4 regions of the Brevibacillus sp. NPDC058079 genome follow, and region 3 is predicted to be linked to each of the others. Evidence: riboswitches for the same ligand, from Rfam matches in the RefSeq annotation. Region 3 holds a riboswitch; each other region holds the start of a gene.
What was found. Region 3 has a riboswitch for S-adenosylmethionine ahead of ACFVS2_RS08350 (homoserine dehydrogenase). Riboswitches for the same ligand answer to the same signal wherever they lie in the genome.
Positions count from the first base shown of each region.

Region 1: it holds a riboswitch for S-adenosylmethionine, as region 3 does, so the genes downstream of both, ACFVS2_RS28450 (homocysteine synthase) here and ACFVS2_RS08350 (homoserine dehydrogenase) in region 3, are expected to answer to the same signal.
Region 2: it holds a riboswitch for S-adenosylmethionine, as region 3 does, so the genes downstream of both, ACFVS2_RS04200 (ABC transporter permease) here and ACFVS2_RS08350 (homoserine dehydrogenase) in region 3, are expected to answer to the same signal.
Region 4: it holds a riboswitch for S-adenosylmethionine, as region 3 does, so the genes downstream of both, metH (methionine synthase) here and ACFVS2_RS08350 (homoserine dehydrogenase) in region 3, are expected to answer to the same signal.

Region 1 covers NZ_JBHVSO010000013.1:27,430-31,643, forward strand. Annotated here, with positions in the region: gene ACFVS2_RS28430 (hypothetical protein) at 1-761, opposite strand, end outside; gene ACFVS2_RS28435 (YqzG/YhdC family protein) at 865-1,203, shown strand; gene ACFVS2_RS28440 (SCO family protein) at 1,200-1,826, opposite strand; gene ACFVS2_RS28445 (rhodanese-like domain-containing protein) at 1,908-2,219, opposite strand; SAM riboswitch class I at 2,522-2,628, shown strand; gene ACFVS2_RS28450 (homocysteine synthase) at 2,719-4,023, shown strand; gene ACFVS2_RS28455 (ArsR/SmtB family transcription factor) at 4,182-4,214, shown strand, end outside.
Region 2 covers NZ_JBHVSO010000001.1:881,001-885,214, reverse strand. Annotated here, with positions in the region: gene ACFVS2_RS04210 (ABC transporter ATP-binding protein) at 1-162, opposite strand, end outside; gene ACFVS2_RS04205 (ABC transporter permease) at 176-1,123, opposite strand; gene ACFVS2_RS04200 (ABC transporter permease) at 1,128-2,060, opposite strand; SAM riboswitch class I at 2,170-2,274, opposite strand; gene ACFVS2_RS04195 (sulfite exporter TauE/SafE family protein) at 2,397-3,188, opposite strand; gene ACFVS2_RS04190 (MBL fold metallo-hydrolase) at 3,220-4,214, opposite strand, start outside.
Region 3 covers NZ_JBHVSO010000002.1:349,281-353,494, reverse strand. Annotated here, with positions in the region: gene ACFVS2_RS08360 (DinB family protein) at 1-394, shown strand, start outside; cobalamin riboswitch at 658-863, shown strand; gene ACFVS2_RS08355 (hypothetical protein) at 1,023-1,157, shown strand; SAM riboswitch class I at 1,254-1,360, shown strand; SAM riboswitch class I at 1,427-1,538, shown strand; gene ACFVS2_RS08350 (homoserine dehydrogenase) at 1,628-2,893, shown strand; gene ACFVS2_RS08345 (CapA family protein) at 2,956-4,125, opposite strand; gene ACFVS2_RS08340 (VOC family protein) at 4,203-4,214, shown strand, end outside.
Region 4 covers NZ_JBHVSO010000001.1:141,443-145,656, forward strand. Annotated here, with positions in the region: gene ACFVS2_RS00740 (YcdB/YcdC domain-containing protein) at 1-1,454, shown strand, start outside; gene ACFVS2_RS00745 (YjcZ family sporulation protein) at 1,522-1,629, opposite strand; SAM riboswitch class I at 1,843-1,944, shown strand; gene metH (methionine synthase) at 2,066-4,214, shown strand, end outside.

The sequences.
Region 1 (4,214 bases), on a different contig from region 3:
TCAATAATCGAATACTGATACTCCAAGTCGGTAACTCGTTCATCGGTAACGACACTTGCCCTCGCCCAAAAGTCATGCTTTGCATAGGAATCGCCCGTCCATACCTCCGTAATTTCTCCTGAAGAGAGCTTTAGTGGTACGGCTTCGCTTTCTTTTAACACGGCGCCACTTTTGTTTTGCAATCGCAGTTTCAAGTCGATCTCCAACGGCTGATCCGACTGATTCCGTACCAGGATCAGACTAGTATACGGATACCCAGCACAATTTTTGGTACAGTCTTGTCTGCTGTATACGATGGCGAGATCAATCGGCTTCTCATTGTCCATCTTCGCCGCTTTCCACTGGTCTTTTGCTTTTTGTACGACGGTGACGTACTCCGCCTTTTTCAAAAAGGGCCCCATGCCTAAAAAAGCAGCAGCAAAAAAGCTAAACAAACCAAAAGCTGTGCATAGAAAAACGAGGTTCATTTTCCAAAACTGTTTTCTCATCATGATCAAAAAAACAATATACATGAGGATACAAACAAACACCAACAGGATACAAAAGTATAAAAATACCTCCAAGTCGGACTCCGTGGGTAACACCGGAATGCCATACTTCATTTGCCAATATACATTCGCAGCGAAGCAGCCTCCGTAAATCAATACGGCAGAAGCAATCGTGAGCCCCCATTTTTTCCAGAAAGGAGGCTTTTGAAAAATGGCTGCAAGAACCCCCACCAAAATAGGAAGGCCAAATAAGGGAATGAGCAAGTAATGCATCGAAAACCTCCCGCATTTCATTGTCATTATTTTCTACGAATGATATTCCGAAAAGTCTTCAAAATACATGGCAAACCATTTCGAAAAGGAGAGGGATACGCAAGTGCAAGCCGCTCGTCGCCTATTTTGTTATCGGAACATGATGCCCCTACTCTCCACTGTACTTTTCCTGTTCCTCTTTCAGCCGTTCCCTACCTATGCCCAGCCTCCCTATGCAAAATGGGGCAGGCTCGCGATGCAGGAGACGATGAAGCGATATCCAAACGCTCAAATTGTGGACTACCTTCATGTCGGACGAAAACAAAAAACGCCCACCACGTCAGAAGAGACGTTTAAGCTCTTGCTTCAAGAAGGCAATCGCAGGTGGGCGTTACTCATTCATATTGAATTCGTGAATCAGACAGAAGATGTCGTAAACATCTCCTATGAGGAGACTCGCTAGTCAGCGAGCTGTTCCATCTCTTTCATCATGACTTCCATGTCCATGTCAGCTGCCATCCCGTACGCGCGGCGCATGTTTCCATCTCCATCCACAAGGAACATGCGAGCCGTATGAGCATAAGAACCATCTGGCTGCTTCATGACCATCAGACCAAAATCCTTCGTCACTTTCTCTACAGCCTGAGCGTCCCCTCGCAGGAACTTCCAGCTACTCTGATCTGCCTTGAACTTGGCTGCGTACTCCTGCAAGACTTCCGGCGTATCGTTATCAGGGTCAAAGGAAATGGAGATAAACTCTACTTTGTCTCCGAACAGTCCCTTTTCCTTCAACTGATCTTGCAGCTTGGCCATGTTGTACGTAGTCGCCGGACAAATATCCGGGCACTTGGTAAACATAAACTCCACCAGTCGTACTTTGCCAGCACTTTCATTAAATGTATAGGTTGTTCCGTCACTGTTGTCTAAGGTGAAGTCCGCGATGGGCTTCAACACTTCGATCTTCTCTTCTGTCATATACTTATAACCAAATACTCCGACGATAGCCAAAAGGATAATACCAGCTAACACAGGAAACCAATGTTTTTTCATCGCAGATTCCTGCTGCAATTGTGTTCCTTCACTCACGGGTTGCTTCCTCCCTGCTTGTCCCATGCGAGATGCCTCCTGATTACACACGGGAGGCATTCACACTGTTTCTATACCTTCTTACTGTTCCACTTCACCTGGCCATGCGAGCATGCCGCCAACCATATTCGCCACGTCATACCCTTGTGCACTCAAATACTCTGTAGCTGTATTGCTTCTGGCACCACTGCGGCAAACCATCACAATCGGAATGTTCTTATCCAGCTCATCGATACGGTGCGGCAAAAAGCCGAGTGGGATCAGCTTAGCCTCTTTAATGTGACCTGCATTCCACTCATCTACTTCACGTACATCAATGACTTGCAGTTCCTCTTTGGCTTCCAGCTTTTCCAACAGCTCTTGTGGTGTCATTTCCTTTACTCCATGGCTCATCGCTATTTATCCTCCTATATGTACGATCAGATCAGTTGTAACCACCTCCATGATATCACACGCTTTTTTACTTTTCTAACGCGAAGAGCACTTGGCTTCACCATACATCCATGCTCCCTATTTTCTACCATTATCTCCTATTTGGCTGCGACAGTAGCCACACGGGATGTGAACAGCTTGAGGCAAAAGCGTTACAAATTAATGGCATGAGTGAATCTATATATACATAAAAACCTCCCTGATAACTTCCTATTATGCGTTGACAGCGAGGGGATATTTTCATACAATTACGACAACAACTTTTCTCATCAAGAGCGGTGGAGGGACAGGCCCTACGAAACCCGGCAACCAGCAGACTAGCTGCATGGTGCCAATTCCTGCAGAATCCAGTGATTCTGAGAGATGAACACAAGCCCGTGCATGATCGGAGCCTTCTTCTTCTCAGGAGAATGCTCCGTTTTTTATTAGCCGATTTCCCATAGTAAAAGGAGAGATGGACATGTCCGATCAACAACAATGGAAGCCAGAAACACTTGCGGTACACGGTGGACAGGAGGTTGACCCTGTAACAGGCTCACGTGCTGTTCCGATCTATCAGACGACCTCCTACGTTTTCCGTGATACGGAGCATGCTGCCAACCTGTTTGGCTTAAAAGAGTTTGGGAACATCTATACACGCATCATGAATCCGACACAGGATGTGTTTGAGAAGCGTGTTGCCCTGCTCGAAGGTGGTGTAGGCGCACTCGCGACCGCATCCGGGCAAGCTGCCATTACATTCGCCATTTTAAATATTGCGCATGCAGGAGACGAGATCGTCGCTTCCAGCAGCCTCTACGGTGGTACCTACAACCTGTTCGCCCACACTCTTCCCCGCCTCGGTATCAAGGTTCATTTTGCTGATCAATCCAATCCGGAAAATTTCCGTGCCTATATCAATGAAAAAACAAAAGCCGTGTTCTGCGAGACGATCGGCAACCCGCGCATTGATGTCGCTGATATCGAGGCGATCGCCAATATTGCCCACGAAAATGGCGTGCCTTTGATCGTGGACAACACCTTCGCGACTCCGATTTTGTGCCGTCCTTTTGAGCACGGGGCCGATATTGTCGTGCATTCCACCACCAAATTCATCGGCGGCCACGGAACAGCAATTGGCGGTATCATCGTAGACTCCGGAAAATTCGACTGGAACAACGGAAAATTCCCAGGTCTGACTACACCTGACCCAAGCTACCATGGTGTCGTCTATACAGAGGCAGTCGGTCCACTCGCCTATATTATCAAGGCGCGCGTCCAGCTCCAGCGCGATATCGGAGCGGCTGTCGCCCCAATCAACTCCTTCTTGTTCCTGCAAGGATTAGAAACACTGCATCTGCGCATCGAGCGGCATAGCCAGAACGCCTTGGCAGTAGCTCAATTCCTCACCAATCACTCTGCCGTAGAGTGGGTGAGCTATCCAGGGCTGGAGTCAGACTCCCAGCATGAATTGGCACAAAAATATTTGCCAAAAGGTGCTGGCGCGATCCTGACCTTTGGAATTCGCGGTGGCATTGAGGCAGGAAAAACATTGATCGAATCAGTGAAGCTGTTCTCCCATCTCGCAAATGTCGGGGACTCCAAGTCACTCATCATTCATCCAGCTAGCACAACACATCAGCAAATGACAGAAGAAGAGCAGGCAGCAGCCGGAGTGACTCCGGGACTCATTCGCCTCTCCGTCGGCACAGAATCAATCGACGATATCATCTCTGATCTGGAGCAAGCCTTGCAGCGTGCGTTGCAATTATCTACGGTAGGTTAACCATACCTTTACAAGGAAAGAAGAATCACGTGATCTCTTTGGATAGAGGTTTGTGATTCTTCTTTTACTTTTTTATTTTCGTTCGAAAATAATTGAACTTTTCATTCGATGTTTTTATAATACTATCATTCAAGAAAATTTTGGGAGAGTGGATAGACGTGAAAGTTTTAAATATCGGAAGTGAACGGACA
Region 2 (4,214 bases), on a different contig from region 3:
CAATGCCCGAGCGGTCACACTTTTTCCACAGCCGCTTTCCCCGACAATTGCCAACGTCTCCCCCTCCTTTACAGAAAAGGAAACCCCTCTTACTGCCTGCACCTCTCCGCCGTACGTGCGAAAGGAGACGCGCAGCTGATCTACTTCCAACAATGGCTTCACGATGTACTCCCCCTCATTTCCTAATCCGCGGGTCCAGTGCGTCCTGCAAACCATCCCCGAGCGCGTTGCACGCGAACATGGTAAGGGAAATCATGAATCCCGGAAAAAACAGCCGCCACCACTGTCCGCTCAGCATAACCGCTAGCGCGTCGTTGGCCATGGTTCCCCAGCTGGCGGTTGGCGCTTGCACACCCAGCCCAAGAAAGCTGAGAAACGATTCGGCAAAAATCGCATGCGGTATCGTAAAGGTCAGGTTGACGATGATGACGCCGATCGTATTTGGCAGCAGATGTTTGATGATAATTTTGGCATGAGAGGTACCCAACTTTTCTGCAGCCAGCACAAACTCCTGACGCTTGATCTGCATGATTTGTCCTCTGACCAGGCGGGCCATTCCGACCCAACCAGTTAGTGAAAGGGCAATAATAATCGTTGTGAGACCAGGCTCCAGAACCACCATCAGTAGAATTACCACCAGCAGATACGGAATGCTGTACAGAATTTCAGCCAATCGCATCAGGATGTTGTCCACACGGTCGCCCAGCTTGTTCCTCCCTGCCATGTAACCGGAAATCCCGCCGACGCATACACCGATCACTAGGTCGATAGCAGCTGCCGCCACACCAATAAACAAAGAGATTTGACCGCCTACCCAGGTACGTGCCCACATGTCCCGACCCAAGTCATCTGTTCCAAACCAATGCTCGCCCGACAACGGCAGATTACCCTTCGTCAATGACTGTTCATGCGGGCTGTGGGGAACGAGAATCGGACCGATGATCGAGAGGGTTACCACTGCCATGAGCAGGAAGAACCCAAGCATTGCCAGCTTGTTGCGGCATACCCGCTGCAATACCTCCTGCCAATACCCAAGACTGGGACGTTCCCGAATTTCTTCGGATAGCCTGTTTCGGTCTACTGGTCGAAACAGGCTATCCAGTTGTGTTGCCTGATTGGCCATAACGCTACTTCCCTCCACTCGTCAATCTGATGCGCGGGTCAATCACCCGATACAGTAGGTCGATGATGTACAAAGTAAAAATGAGCACAAAGCTGTAAAACACTGTCGTTCCCAAAATAACGGGATAATCGCGGTTAAAAATACTTTCCACGAAGTATTTGCCGAGCCCGGGAATGGCGAAAATCTTTTCCACCACAAAGGTTCCCGTCATCAGGTTGGCAAACAGCGGACCGATAAAGGTAAGAACCGGCAGGATGGCATTGCGCATCCCGTGTCTAACGACAATAGAAAAGGTGCCAAGCCCTTTCGCCTCCGCCGTGCTTATGTATTCCTGTTGCCAAACCTCAAGCATGCTGGCTCGTACGAAACGGGCGATAATGGCGAGCGGACCGATAGCGAGCGCAAGCGTTGGAAGTATCGAATGCTCCCAGCTCCCCCACGCAGCAACGGGAAGAAGCTCCCATTTGACCGCCATGTACTTGATCAAAAGTGGCGCCAGAATAAAACTGGGGACGGAGATCCCAATGATGGCTGCAAACATAGACAAGAAATCCAAGGTTCGATTGTGATAGAGTGCCGCTACGATTCCCAGTGTGATTCCACCTGCCAGTGCGACAATAAAGGACTGGAGTCCCAGAACAGCCGATGCGGGGAATCCCTCTGCAATCAGCGTGTTCACATCCCTCGTCTTGGACTGGATAGAGGGCCCCAAGTCAAATTGCAGCAATCCTTTCAGATAGAGCAGGTACTGTACCGTGATTGGCTGATCCAGGTTGTACTCCGCCCGCATGTTCTTTACCACTTCTTCTGGAAGCATTTTGGCGTCAGACGCGAACGGGTCACCCGGAATCAGGTGCATGGTCACAAACGTTACCGTGACAATAATCCAAAGGGTAACGATCATGAGAAAGCCACGCTTGACCGCATAATGAAGCACGTTGTTTCCTCCTTCACATAATACAAAGTAAAAAGATATGAATACTATGAATTATAAATATAGAAAACCCCTCTCCGAAAAGAAGAGGGGCAATTACACGGTTCCCACCTTCTCATCTCGCAGAATAACTCCGCAGGAATTGGCACCGTAAGGTCAATCAGACCAAGGTTGCCGGGTTTCATCGGGCCAGTCCCTCCACCACTCTAGATAAGAATGTTCTATGAAATTTAATTTCATCGTAAAATTCTTTTTTATCTTATCATTTTACTCGGATATGTCAATCCTGTTCCATAACAATTGATTTTTCTTTATTTTATTTATGAAAAAAGTAAATCTTCACACACGTATGAATATGAGGATATCAGCCCAGATCTTAATCGTGGTGGCTAGGATCAACAAGGCCAGAATGGTTTGGAGAACCCGTGTATCCAAACGTTTGCTGACCTTCGTACCGAGCGGCGCTGCCATGATACTGGCGATTACCATGATCACGGATGGCCACAGTAATATGTCGCCCGCCATCCATTTCCCTGCAGTCGAACCGATGGAAGAAAGAAAGGTAATGGCAAGAGATGAAGCAATCGTAACTCTTGTCGGGATCTTGAGAATGATCAACATGATGGGAACCAAAATAAAAGCGCCAGCTGCCCCGACAATTCCGGAAGCGCCTCCGACAATCAAAGCGGATAATACGGCTGTTGGTTTATGAAAGATAACCTCGTACTGTTCACGTTCGTCCATTCGCTTTTTTGGCAGGAACATCAAGATTACAGCAATAGTGGCCAGGATGGCGTAAACGATATTGATGGCTTCTGCCGAGAGATATTTTCCTCCATACCCTCCAAGCAAGCTTCCTACGATAATGGCACTTCCCATGTACCGAACGAGCTGGTAATGAATAAGCTTATCTTTTCGCAGAGTCCAAACAGCAGCTAGGGTGGCAAAAAATACTTGGATTGCACTTATTCCGGATACTTCGTGAGCTGTGTAAGCAACGAATCCAAGGGCGGGCGGAATGTACAGAAGCATCGGATACTTGATGATGGAGCCCCCGATTCCGACGAGACCAGAAATAAATGATCCCGCGAAACCGATAACAAACAGTGTGATCACAAGGTCGATAGTCATACGCTCACCCTTTGCAACACCTCGATTCGTTTTACCCTCGTTCTACGACTGCCAAGCCGTCTTTTTGCCATTTCAAGATTCCGCCGCTCAAATTCATGACATCCTTGAATCCATTTGCCTGAAGAATGCTTGCGCCAATAGCGGATCGGGCACCGGAACGGCACTGTACGAGAAGAGGCTTATCGTGAGGAATCTCATCCAGCCGCATGGCGAGCGTACCGAGCATGATGTGCTGTGCATCCGGAATGTGTCCTTCCTTCCACTCAGTCAGATTACGTACATCTACTACGTGAACCTCTCCCTTTCCCACCCGTTCTGCAATCTCCAACGGTGTTACCTCTTCGATTGTCTCGAGCGAAGACACTTCACTTTCCATCAGCTTGCCGCTGTCGATAAAGCCTGTAACATGATCAATCCCTACGGAATGTAAGGCTAGCAAAATCTCGTCCAGCTGATCTGGTGTGGCCAGAATATGTACCGGACGATTGTAATCAACGATCCAGCCCGCCCAGTTGGCGAATGACTTGTTAAAAGGAATGTGAAGTGTTCCCTCCAGATGCCCCTTCGCAAAATTCTGGAAAGGACGCGTATCGATAATCTGTCCGTTTTCCAGCGATTCCTTTACCTGTTCAAACGAGTTGAACTCTTGAACAACAGGGAGTTCGTTGAGCAAGGCAGGACCTTCCTTATTCACTCGTTTCATCACTGCAAAATACGTTGGTGGCTCTGGTTGTCCATCCAGGAGTGCCTTGACGAATTCCTCTTCACTGGAGTGTGCCATCGCCCAGTTAAAGAGCTTTTCATAACCGACGGTAGAAGACGGCACGGCCCCCAGTGCTTTGCCGCAAGCACTTCCTGCGCCATGAGCTGGCCATACCTGCATATAATCCGGCAGTTGCTTGAATTTTTGGAGGGACTGGAACATGGCTCTTGCACCTGACTCGGACGTACCCTTCATTCCCGCTGCTTTTTCGAGCAAGTCCGGTCTGCCGATATCGCCGACAAAGACAAAATCTCCCGTAAAGA
Region 3 (4,214 bases):
TTCGTCACTTGCGCCTGAGCAAATTGATTATCGGTATGCACTAGGCAAATGGACGGTAAAAGAGGTTTTGGGTCATCTTGTCGATACAGAACGCATCATGAGCTATCGCTTACTGAGAATCGCGAGAGGAGATCAGACACCCCTCGTCGGTTTTGATGAGAATGCTTTTGTCGAACACGGGTGTTTTCAGCTAAGAGACCTCTCTGATTTACTGGAAGAGTATAAGGCTGTTCGGGCTTCCACCATCGCACAGGTCCGCGGAATCTTTCCGGAAGCGTGGTTGCGTACAGGACTTGCCAACGGAAACAAGCTATCTGCAAGGACGTTGGCCTATGTGATTGCTGGACATGAAGCTCACCACACTGCCATTTTGAAAGATCGGTATTTGGGGTAGGTCAGAGCCTCTCCTCTTTTGCCGGCAACAGCTGGACGAATATTTTTCCGGCAAGAGACATTCTTTTTCTGTTCCCCAGTGGATGAAAGGGACAGACTTTCAGAAAACAGTCTGGCACACATTGACCACCTATAGGAGCAAACGGGAGTTTAGCAGGCTGTTCGGGTGACTTGTGGCGAAAGGAATGGTTACTGACCCACGAACAATGTTCGAAAAACAAGGAGGAATAAGGTAAAATCTGAGTGTAGTAGTAAGAAATGACAATTCCATAGGTGGAAACAGGTTCCTTAGGGCGTAACCAATTCGCCACAAGGATAATAGGGAAGCTCGGTGCAAATCCGACACGGTCCCGCCACTGTAAGAGGGGAGTCAGCGTCCAACAAGCCACTGGTCTATCAAAATAGACGGGGAAGGCGACGCTAGACGATGAACCCATAGTCAGGAGACCTGCCTGTTTCGACAACACTGATAGACCTACGGGAGATAGGGAGGTGTTAGAGATGGCTTGCGAAAAACAGCGAGTGGACAAGTACGTCCCTCCTTTTCTGGCATTTTCTAACGATCGTCACGGTCGAGTGGAAAATGCTCTTTTTATTTTGGGCAGGATAAAAGAAGAGGAGGGTGTGCGATGATGCAACTTTTTATTTGCCAATGGTGCGGATATGTCGAGGAAAAAGAGCTGCCTGAGGAATGCCAGGAGGGCGTGTTTCATTGCACTTGCTGTAGTATGGAAGAGGTAGAAAGCCTGTTCACCCACAACTGAGAAAGCCTGGCCAATTCAGATTGCAATCAGAAAAGAAAGAATTTTGTTGACGCTTGCCTTGGAATTTCTTAGAATAAAGCTCAACAGCATAAATGGTTCTTATCCAGAGAGGTGGAGGGTCTGGCCCGATGAAGCCCGGCAACCGTTGCATAATGCGACAAGGTGCCAATTCCTGCGAGACGTTTCGTCTCGAAAGATAAGAAGCGGGTTACTCCATTAGTAGATGAACCTTCTTCTTAGCGAAGAAGGTTTTTTTCAATTTCATATTTTCTTTATCCAGAGAGGTGGAGGGACTGGCCCGATGAAGCCCGGCAACCGTCACGCATATTTTGTGACAAGGTGCCAATTCCTGCAGGACATATACGTCCTGGGAGATAAGGAGGGGGAGCATTATTAGCTGCTAACAAGCCTTCTTCTTATCGAAGATGGCTTTTCTTTTTATCTAAAATTCGGGGTATGGGGTGGTCAGGATGAGTGCAGAAGTGGTACGCGTGGGATTATTGGGATTGGGAACAGTGGGTGGAGGCGTAATCAAAACGATCCGTTCGCAGCAGGAGAAGCTGGCTTCTCGTCTGGGTAAACGAATTGAGATCGTCAAGGCATTGGTGCGTGACTCGGAAAAAGAGCGGGCGGTTCATATCGACCCGGCTTTACTGACAACAGACTTTGAGGATGTATTGAGCAGCAATGTGGATATCGTGGTGGAGGTCATGGGTGGTGTAGAACCTACCTATGACTACGTCCGTGCTTTGATCGAAAAGGGCTGCCATGTGGTAACTGCCAACAAAGAGCTCCTGGCGAAAAAAGGAACGGAGCTAGTCGATTTGGCAAATCAACATCAAGTGCATCTTGCCTATGAAGCGAGTGTGGCAGGGGGCATCCCGATCTTGAGCGTGCTCCGGCAGTTCCTACGCACGAACGATATTCAAGGCGTTCGTGGTATTCTTAACGGAACAACGAACTTCATTTTGACGAAAATGGAGGCAGAGCAGCTCTCCTACCAGGAGGTGCTTAAGCAAGCGCAGGAGCTGGGCTATGCGGAAGCAGACCCTCGTTCGGATGTGGAAGGCTTTGATGCTATGTACAAGTTGTATATCTTGGCACAGCTTGTGTACGGAGAATCGCTGCCTTTAGCAGATGTTGTTCGCAAAGGAATTGCAGATTTGTCAGCAGGTCACATTCGAATTGCGAGCGAGCTCGGGTACCGGATCAAGCTGATCGCGCAGGCCTATCAAGCTGAGAAAGGAATTCGCCTATCTGTTGAACCAACCATGCTTCCGCTGAGCCATCCGTTGGCGCAAATCCACGACGCGTTTAATGCTGTCCAGCTATCCGGCAACATCGTAGGAGACTTGTTGTTTACAGGAAGAGGGGCAGGAGAGCTCCCCACAGCAAGTGCAGTCGTGGAGGATTTGGCCTATTTATTGACACAGCCATTCACACCGCATCCTACTTGGAAAGAAAAAACGGCTGACAAAGCTGGAGTCACGGTGGACTCGGTAGAACACGTCCTATGTTATCTTGAGGGCTCATGTCATACTGCTACGCCAGATCGTGTCCTGCATTTCCTTCAGCACGCAGGAGTCAACGTGCATAAACTAAAAGTCCAATTCGACTTGGGAGGCGTCTTGCGCGCAGGTTTGATCGTGACAGGAATCAGCGAAGAGCACGAGTTCCTATTGAAAAATGATTTTGGCTTAGAAGTGCGCTGCTTCCCTATTATCGAATCTGCGTAAGTAAGAGGAATCATAAGAAGAAAAGCCGTATTTCTAGTTACCTGGAAACACGGCTTCTTTTGTCAGGGGGCAGTCTCCACCGCTTTTGCACGAGGTTGAATACGCCCGTCACTTTGTATGTCGACACTCTCTGAAATGGATTCAATGCGTTTTAGCAGGGTAGCGCCGTTGCTTTCATTCATGGGTACAGCTTGTCCCAATTCTGCGTGAAACGGAAGCATCGTCAGCTCACAATCGCCGCTTTTCGTACAGTTTGCTTGCAGAACCATCGTTTCCCAGGTCTTGGGTTCGTTTGATCGTGTGAAAATGAAATTGCCGAGACTGTACGCAATCCATTTGTCGTTGTATCGTTCAAAACCTTGAAGTACGTGGGGATGACCGCCGACAATCAAATCTGCACCAGCATCGATGTAGGCACGAGACAACTCTTTTTGATGATCGACAGGATAATCAGCGCGTTCCTTGCCCCAGTGTGCAATCACCACGACGAGATCCGCTTGGTTTTTCGCTTCTTGGATCGCTTTTACTGCTAGTGAAGGATCGTAGGAAGCGGCCATACCTGGCTGGGAATGCCCTGCATACCAGCTCGTTTCGGGAATGACCCTGCTGAAGCCGAGAATCGCGATCTTGATGCCGTTCTTTTCTATGAATACAGGTGAATAGGCACGGCTGGCATCCTTACCTGCGCCGACGTATTCAATCCGGTTTTCGTCTAAAGCGTCAAAGGTATCCAGCAATCCCGGCGCTCCTTGATCCATCGAGTGGTTATTGGCGAGATTCACCACATCAATCCCAGCGTTTTTCATGGCAGGAACAGCAAGTGGCGACGACTTGTAGACATAGGCCTTGTTCTGTGCAGCAACACCAGTTTCGGTGATCGGCGTCTCCAAATTGGCAATTGTGATATCATCTTGCAAAAAGAGCGAGCTTACATGCTTGTATGGGTAGTCATAGCTGTTTGCTAGTAAGGTTTTCTCTACATTCCCTGACATCATGATGTCACCGACAAAGGTGAGCTGCACAGAAGTCTTTTGGTTCACGGTATTGTCAGGAGCAGGCTGCGTGTTCGGGTTGGCATGTTCTCCATCCATAACAGTTTGGAATAGGTAGTAGGTTCCGACGACGAAGATGGCCAACACGCTAAATAGGAGCGTGTTCTTTCCAACGCGTGCCCATTTTCTGCGTGAGTGCTTGCGCCGAACTTTTACCCGGCTTGATCTGGTCTCTTTCATTTTTCCCCCTTGTCATTCTATCCTTACATAAATGAATTTTGATATCCTATAAGTAATACGAAAAGAGGCGAAAAAAGGTGCGATTAACT
Region 4 (4,214 bases), on a different contig from region 3:
AGAGTGAACAAGCCTTTTTCACCAAGCTGACAGATGCCGTGCCCGATTTGAACCCCTCCCTTCTTCTGTTGGATAAAGAGAAGAACCACGATGGCATGTTAGTAATCTTGGGGAAAATGAACAAGGAGGGGCATCAGGTTTCTCTTGCGATCTATGGAAATGGTCAAGCACTGGAATCGTATATGCTTCTGTATAGGGATGAAAAGGAAGCAGCGAGCCGGAAAGAAGCAGAAGGAGCAAAAGCCTTGGAGCAAGAGCGACAGTTTCTGAACAAACTGCTCGGGGCTGATAGCGAGAACTATCGGTTGTTGGACGCCAACAATCCAGGATTGTACTTGCGATACTATAACGGGCTGCCAGTGTTGTCTGATGAAATAAGCATAGTAACAACTGACTCTGGCCATGTCCAATATTTCAGGAAGGAGCCCGTATCATTCGAGCCGTCACGATATCCAGATGTATCGACTGCTGTGTCAGAAGAGGTAGCCATCAAAGAGCTGAGTGAGCATATGAAGCTTCGATACGTGCAGAATCCGAGAATACGGCCAGAATCAAAACAAGGAGAGAAGTGGCAGCCTATTCTGGAGTACACGCCAGCTGTTTCCTTCATGCAACGAGGACGTGAAGATGGTACGGAGTGGCATATCGACGCGACCAGTGGCAAGATTGTGTATGGAACGGGAGATAACGGGCTTGCCTATGATCAGTTGAATACGAAGAAAGCACATCCAATCGAATCTCCGAAAGAATACGTCAAGGTTCGCTCCAAGGATGAGGCAAAAGCACTGCTGCAAGCAGAGTTCGGCGTACAGGTAGAAGGCTTGACCTACAGAGAGAGTGAACGTGAGCGCGATGGACGCAAGGAATACGTCTGGTATGATAAAAATGACAAGTATATCGGCGTAGAAGTTATCGCAGAAACAGGCAGTGTCGTCGGGCTGGGAACACCGCGTTCCAATGCTGCAGTGACAGTCAAACGCCAGCAAGCGGAAGAGGCTGCATTCGCCTTTCTGCATAAATACGTCGATCCAGGTGTAAAAGAAGTACAATTGGCACAAGTTATACAGCCAGGCGAAGCGAGTCCTGTGTCATCGGGCGAATGGGAATTCAGATTTTTCCTGAGCAAGGATGGCATTCCTGTACAGGATCGCGAGCAAAAAGCGGCTTATTCGGTAACGGTCGATCCGTCTACGGGCAAAGTGACAAAGTTTGATAACTACAGAGAGACGCACGAGTTGGTGGAGCTTCCAGCATCCGACAAGATCATCTCGAAAGACAAGGCTGTTGAGGAGTATTTACGCGTCATGCCTTTGAAGCTGGTCTATTTGATGAAAGATGTGGATGGGCAAAAATTACCTCAACCGAAGCTGGCGTATGTGCCGTGGAGTGAGGAAAAGCTTGCGAACAAATTTATGGCCCTTGATGCCGTGACAGGCAAGATCATCGCCGACTAAAACGAAAAAAAGGCTATCCCGCAGCCATTCCTGATGGCTTTTGGGATAGCCTTTCTTAAACACTTATCTAACAGTCGTCACACGAGCACCCGATAATAACCAACAGGATAAACAGCACGAGCACGATTGCGAAGCAGTCACCGAAGAATCCGTTCCCGCAGAAAGATGTACTCATCTTTGTTTCCCCTCCTTTCCGTTATACTCCAGTCTATACACGAATGCCGATATTGGACTGGGCGGATGCCCAGCTTAGGCAAAAATGGGCGCGTAAGAGAAGAGGCTTAGTAAAAAATAGACAATTCACAATTGACGGGGAGACAAAGGGGGTGTTAAGATACTTGCAAACATTCAAGACATTTCACAATACAACTAAATGACAAGTGTACGACTCTTATCCAGAGAGGCAGAGGGACTGGCCTGATGAAGCCTCGGCAACCGGTAAAAATCCGGTGCCAATTCCAGCAAAGCTACGTGCTTTGAAAGATAAGAGGATGTCTCAGGCGTTTTCGTATCTGCTGACAAATCCTCTTCTTTCAAAGAAGAGGATTTTTTGATTTTATTTACCTAATGACAGAGAATAAGCCGATGCAAGGGAGAAAAGGGGCACGTCAATGAAACCAACTTTTCGCGAACAGCTTTCCCGGAAAATTCTGATTCTGGACGGTGCAATGGGCACCATGCTTCAACAGGCGAACCTGACTGCTGATGATTTCGGCGGTGAAGCCTATGATGGCTGTAATGAACTCTTGAACCTGACCAGACCAGATGTGATCCGTTCCATTCATGAGAAATATTTAGAGGCGGGAGCAGACATCGTCGAAACAAATACGTTTGGTGCTGCTTCCATCGTTTTAGCCGAGTACGATGTGCCAGAGAAAGACCTTGAGATCAATATAGCGGCAGCACGCTTGGCCAGAGAAGCGGTGGATGCCTATTCCACGGAGGAGTGGCCGCGTTTTGTAGCAGGTGCAATGGGACCTACGACCAAAACCCTTTCGTTGACAGGCGGTGTCACTTTTGAAGAACTGGTCGAGGCGTATTATCGTCAGGCAAAAGGTCTGATTCTCGGTGGCTCCGATGTTCTTCTTTTGGAAACCTCGCAAGATACGTTGAACGTTAAGGCCGGTGGAATTGGGATTCGCAAAGCTTTTGAAGAGCTTGGACAGGAGATCCCGGTGATGCTGTCAGGTACGATTGAGCCGATGGGCACGACGCTTGCTGGCCAAAACATCGAGGCGTTTTACATCTCCTTGGAACATATAAAGCCAGTCTCTATTGGTCTGAACTGTGCGACAGGACCAGAGTTCATGCGTGATCATCTGCGGACATTGTCGGGAATTGCCCAATGTGCGGTCAGCTGTTATCCGAACGCAGGCTTGCCAGATGAGAACGGTCATTACCATGAAACGCCACAAGGACTTGCCTCGAAAATGCTGGCGTTCGCTGAACAAGGCTGGATAAACGTCGCTGGCGGTTGCTGCGGAACAACGCCTGACCATATTCAAGCGATGGCAGAAGCATTGAAAGACTGCAAGCCTCGCAGTGCAGCTGTAGAACCGCTGAGCGCGGTCTCCGGGATCGAGGTCGTTTACGTCGAAGATGACAATCGTCCCCTGCTAGTAGGGGAGAGGACCAATGTCATCGGTTCCAAAAAATTCCGTGAAATGATTGCAGCTGGTCACTATGAAGAAGCATCTGATATTGCCCGGGCACAAGTAAAGCGCGGCGCACATGTCATCGATATATGCTTGGCTGATCCCGACCGTGATGAATACGAAGATATGGAAAAATTCCTACAGTTCATCGTGAAAAAAGTAAAAGCGCCCCTCATGATCGACTCGACAGATGCCAAGGTTATGGAGCTGGGACTTCGCTACTCGCAAGGGAAGGCCATTCTCAACTCGATCAACCTGGAAGACGGGTTGGAGCGATTTGAGGAAGTCGTTCCGCTTATTCACAAGTTCGGTGCCTCCGTTGTCGTTGGAACGATTGAGGAAGCGGGTATGGCTATCACTCGCGAAAAGAAGCTGGAGGTCGCGCAACGCTCGTACGACATTCTTGTCAACCAGTATGGAATAAAGCCACAGGATATTATTTTCGATCCACTCGTCTTTCCAGTAGGGACGGGGGATGAACAATACATCGGCTCTGCATTGGAAACCGTAGAAGGAATTCGTTTGATCAAACAAGCAATGCCTGCTTGCAAGACAATCCTGGGTGTCAGTAACGTTTCCTTCGGCTTGCCTGCTGCAGGTCGGGAAGTGCTGAATGCGGTCTTCTTGTACCACACCACTCTCGCAGGGCTTGATTACGCCATCGTCAACACGGAAAAGCTGGAGCGCTACGCTTCGATTCCAGAAGACGAGAGAAAGCTGGCAGAAGCTCTTCTATTCGAGACAAATGATGAGACATTGGCGGCCTTCACCGAATTTTATCGCCAAAAGAAAAAGGAAGTCAGTGTGGAAGTCTCCTCGCTAACGCTCGAAGAACGCTTGGCCCGTTATGTAGTCGAAGGCTCCAAGGATGGTCTAGTGGAAGACTTGAAGCTGGCTCTGGATAAATACGTACCGCTCGAGATCATCAACGGTCCGTTGATGACTGGGATGGAAGAGGTCGGTCGCCTGTTCAACGGCAACCAGCTGATCGTGGCAGAAGTATTGCAGAGCGCAGAAGTTATGAAGGCATCCGTATCGTTTTTAGAGCCATTCATGGAAAAAAGCGATGCCGCTGCCAAGGGGAAAATCTTGCTGGCGACAGTCA